2 regions of the Rathayibacter sp. KR2-224 genome follow, and region 2 is predicted to be linked to the other one. Evidence: predicted binding sites of a transcription regulator. Region 2 holds the regulator's gene; the other holds the start of a gene.

Region 1 (2,397 bases), 870 kb from region 2:
TCCTTGGTGATGACGACCTTGCGGGCCTGGCCGAGCAGGTCGAGCGTGACGTTCTCGAGCTTGAGGCCGAGCTCCTCGCTGATGACCTGACCACCCGTGAGGATGGCGATGTCCTGCAGCTGCGCCTTGCGGCGGTCACCGAAGCCAGGAGCCTTGACGGCGACGGACTTGAAGATGCCGCGGATCTTGTTGACGATCAGCGTTGCCAGGGCCTCGCCGTCGACATCCTCGGCGATGATCAGCAGCTGCTTGCCCGCCTGGATGACCTTGTCCACGATCGGCAGAAGGTCCTTGATGTTCGAGATCTTCTGGTTCGCGATGAGGATGTACGGGTCTTCGAAGACCGCCTCCTGGCGGTCGGGGTCCGTGACGAAGTACTGCGACAGGAAGCCCTTGTCGAAGCGCATACCCTCGGTCAGCTCGAGCTCGGTGCCGAACGTGTTCGACTCCTCGACCGTGACGACGCCTTCCTTGCCGACCTTGTCGATCGCCTCGGCGATGATCGCGCCGATCTCGGGGTCGGCCGCGGAGATGGATGCCGTCGCGGCGATCTGCTCCTTGGTGTCGACCTCCTTGGCCTGCGCGAGCAGCTGCTCGGTCACAGCGGCGACAGCCTTCTCGATGCCGCGCTTGAGGCTGATCGGGTCCGCGCCGGCAGCGACGTTGCGCAGGCCTTCGCGCACCAGCGCCTGGGCGAGCACGGTCGCGGTCGTGGTGCCGTCACCTGCGACGTCGTCGGTCTTCTTCGCGACCTCCTTGACGAGCTCGGCGCCGATCTTCTCGTACGGCTCCTCGAGCTCGATCTCCTTCGCGATGGAGACGCCATCGTTCGTGATGGTCGGGGCGCCCCACTTCTTCTCGAGCACGACGTTGCGACCGCGCGGGCCGAGGGTCACCTTGACCGCGTCGGCGAGCGTGTTGAGTCCACGCTCGAGGCCTCGACGAGCCTCCTCGTCAAAAGCAATGATCTTTGCCATGTTGTTTCTCGTCCCTCCCGGACGTTACGCGAAAGAATCAACGTTTAGCACTCAGCAGAAGTGAGTGCTAAAAGGATTCTGGCACTCGACCCTCGTGAGTGCAAGACGAGGGCCGGGTCTCCCGCGTGTTTCTCGGCGGGATCGCCCCGCAGGCGCGAGTACAGGTCGTCGAGGTACTCGTCGATGCGGTCCCGGCTCATGCCATGCCTCCCAGCAGATTGTCGACCGCGACCGAGAACCGAAAGGCACATAAGAAAGGAGGGGATGCCATTCGGCATCCCCTCCCTGGTTCGTCGAGCGTCAGGCGGGCCGGACCGACTCTGCCTGCGGTCCCTTCGATCCCGTTCCGACCTCGAAAGTCACCTGCTGACCTTCTTCGAGGACCTTGTAGCCGTTCATGTCGATCGCGGAGTAGTGAACGAAAACGTCCTGTCCCCCACCGTCGACTGTGATGAAGCCGTAGCCCTTCTCAGCGTTGAACCATTTGACGGTCCCGTTCGCCATTAGTACTCCCATTGCGCTTTACCGACGCCGCTGGTCGCGAGCGTTGAACCCCGATAGTAGCGGCGTCCCTAGTCCAGGACGAGGGACGTGTCCAGATTGAGACAAACGGTTACGCGGGCGTCATATTGGCGCCTCAGGTGAGCTGCCCGGCGACCCGTTTCTACTGGTGTTTCGGCACGTAATCGGCGCCGAGGACGACCGTGATGTCGGCCCCGGAATCGACGAAGTCCTGGGTCTGCTGAATGGGCGCGCCCGCCAGCTCCTGCGATACCGCGAGTGCCGCAGGCTCGTTCTTGGGGTCGCTGTAGTAGACCGTGGTCTTCTTCACATCTGTCGCGCTCGCGTTGGCCGGCGTGATGTGCGTCCAACCTGCTGCCTGCAGCGTCGTCGTGGCGTCCGCCGCGAGGCCTGACTTCACCGTGCCGTTCAGCACGATGAGGTTCAGCGCAGGGTTCACTACGGGGGTGATGGTCGGCGTGGGCGTCGGGGTGACGGACGGGGTTGCGGATGCCGTCCCACCTCCGAACGGCAGCTTCACGTTCAGGGTTCCGTTGATGGCGAAGATGCCGAGCGCGCCGAGGCCGACGATCACGACGACGGCGAGTGCACACCACGCGACCCAGATCCATCCATAGCCACGCGGACGCGGTGCCCGGTGCGCACCGATGCGCTCCAGGTCTTCCGGGACCTGGTCGAACCGATCGATCGGGAACTTCTCGGCCATGTGCGTAGGGTACGGATCCTTGGGTCAGGGCCGCGTCTGCGCCGGCCGAGGTTGTCGGTCTATATGGATGTTCAGAATCAGCCGGGCGGCCGAAGGCGCTCGGCACGAGCGGCAAGCCTCGCAGCGCGTACGCGCTGAAGTCTGCGCACCAGCATCGGGTCGTGCAAAAGTGCTGCCGGCGACTCGATCACG
Region 2 (2,397 bases):
GCGGTGGCTGCTGCCCGTGCTGCGGAGGTTCTTGCGGCGGCTGTTCTGGGACGTTCGGATCGCTCATGGCACTGTGCCTTTCTGGGGCGGGCCTTGCTTGGGTTGGGCGGATTCACAGGCTCGCTCTGTGTGGGCGGCACGTGGAACGCACTCACGGCACCGTGCGAGCTTGCGCTAAAAGTACTGCCCGGCATGTCGCGCTGCAATGCTTCCGCGCCGCAGACGGGCGATTCCGGCCCCGAAGCGGTGCCGAGTCGACGTCGTGACGCTGGATGGATCCTCTTGTCATATCCGCCATTCCATTGCTGGGCGCTGACCGAGTCGCAGCGCCCCTGCCGAGGACTGCGCGATATGATTGGCACTCGACCGCAGCGAGTGCCAACCGCGGTCGCATCCGTGAACGATCGGGGAGGAGTGGGCGCATGGTCACAGAACGCAGCCTCGAGGTCCTCCGCGTGATCGTGCAGGACTATGTCGCATCCCGTGAGCCGGTGGGCTCGAAGAGCATCGTCGAGCGCCACGGTTTCGACGTCTCCGCGGCGACCATCCGCAACGACATGGCATCGCTGGAAGAAGAGGAGCTCATCGCGGCCCCTCACACATCTTCCGGGCGCGTGCCGACTGACAAGGGCTACCGGCTCTTCGTCGACAGGATGTCGGAGCTCCGGCCTCTGTCCAGCGCGCAACGCCAGGCCATCGAACTCTTCCTAGGCCAATCGGTCGACGTGGACGACGTGCTCGCCCGAACCGTACGACTTCTCGCACAGCTCACGCACCAGGTCGCTCTGGTGCAGTACCCGTCGGTGTCTCGAGCGCGGGTTCGGCACATCGAGTTCGTTCCGCTGGCTCCGAGGCGCGTGCTCTGCGTGCTGATCGCCGATTCCGGTGTCGTCGAACAGGGCGTCGCTGAGCCCGAAGGCGACCTGGGAGAGGATGCCCTCGCCGAGCTGCGAGCGCAGGTGAACGCGAAGACGGCCGGCATGCGGTTGGCGGACGCCGCATCCGAACTGCGCAGCCTTCCCGCCACGCTCCCTTCCGAACGCTGGACGACCCAGACTCGTGACGTCGCGGCTGCCCTCTGCCAGGTCATCGTGGAGCAGATCGAGGCCACTCGGCAGGAGCGACTCATCATGGCGGGCGCCGCCAACCTCGTACGAACCGAGATCGACTTCAGCGGGAGCGTCACGCCTGTTCTGGAGGCCATCGAGGAACAGGTCGAACTACTCAAACTGTTCAGCGAGATGGCGCAGGAGCAGCACGGCGTGTCGGTGAGGATCGGACGCGAGACCGCGGTGCCGCCGTTCTCTGAGGCATCAGTTGTGACCAGCGGGTATTCCGGATCGGGAATGGACGTGGCAAGGCTGGGCGTGCTCGGTCCTACGCGCATGGACTACTCCAACAACATGGCGGCCGTGCGCGCCGTCGCCAGGTACCTTTCCCGTCTGCTGGGCGAGTGAGCCGGTTCAGCAGCTAACAGCGTTCATCATCACGATCAGGTAAGGAAAACCCCCTTCAGTGGCCGACCACTATGAAGTCCTGGGCGTCTCCCGCGACGCCAGCCCCGACGAGATCAAGAAGGCGTATCGGCGTCTCGCCCGGGAGTTGCATCCTGACGTGAACCCGAGTCCGGATGCCGCCGAGCGGTTCAAGCTCGTCACCCACGCGTACGACGTGCTGAGCGATCCGCAGCAGCGCCAGCAGTACGACATCGGTCCCCAGGCCGGCTTCGACGGCGGCGGCTTCGGGTTCGGCGACATCTTCGAGACGTTCTTCGGGGGTGCCACAGCTGGCGGCCAGCGCGGCCCTCGTTCCCGTCGTGAGCGCGGCCAGGATGCCCTGTTGCGCGTTGAGGTGGACCTCGACGAGGTCATCTTCGGCGCCCACCGCGACCTCGAGGTCGACACCGCGGTCGTGTGCGAAACGTGCGGCGGCTCGTGCTGCCAGCCCGGAACTGCTCCCGTCACGTGCGACATCTGCCACGGCACCGGGTCGATCCAGCGCACCGTGCGGTCCCTGCTCGGAAACGTGATGACCTCGTCTCCCTGCGGCACGTGCCGCGGGTATGGAACGGTCATCGCGACCCCTTGCGTCACCTGCCAGGGCCAGGGTCGCGTGCGCGCGCGCCGCACGGTTCCCGTCGACATCCCCGCCGGTGTCGACACCGGCCTGCGCCTGCAGATGCCGGGAAGCGGCGAGGCCGGCCCGGCCGGCGGCCCGAACGGCGACCTGTACCTCGAGATCAAGGTGAGGCACCACGACGTGTTCACTCGCGACGGGGACGACCTCCTCTGCACGCTGACGGTGTCGATGGCGGATGCCGTGCTCGGCACGCACACGAAGATCAAGGCCCTCGACGGCGACATCGAACTCGAGCTCAAGTCAGGCGTGCAGAGCGGC

The links. The regulator HrcA, encoded in region 2, represses chaperone genes, less so after heat shock. The targets are predictions, from matches to a motif close to TTNGCACTCGNNNNNNNCGAGTGCNAA.
Region 1: a site for HrcA is predicted at 1,022-1,048, ahead of groL (chaperonin GroEL). Genes of this name have one in related genera too.

What each region holds. Positions count from the first base shown of each region.
Region 1 covers NZ_JBMSEB010000001.1:1,349,700-1,352,096, forward strand. Annotated here, with positions in the region: gene groL (chaperonin GroEL) at 1-977, opposite strand, end outside; gene ACO2Q7_RS06255 (cold-shock protein) at 1,278-1,481, opposite strand; gene ACO2Q7_RS06260 (LytR C-terminal domain-containing protein) at 1,642-2,205, opposite strand; gene ACO2Q7_RS06265 (DUF3263 domain-containing protein) at 2,283-2,397, opposite strand, start outside.
Region 2 covers NZ_JBMSEB010000001.1:478,722-481,118, reverse strand. Annotated here, with positions in the region: gene ACO2Q7_RS02275 (DUF4870 domain-containing protein) at 1-67, opposite strand, end outside; gene hrcA (heat-inducible transcriptional repressor HrcA) at 423-1,457, shown strand; gene dnaJ (molecular chaperone DnaJ) at 1,516-2,397, shown strand, end outside.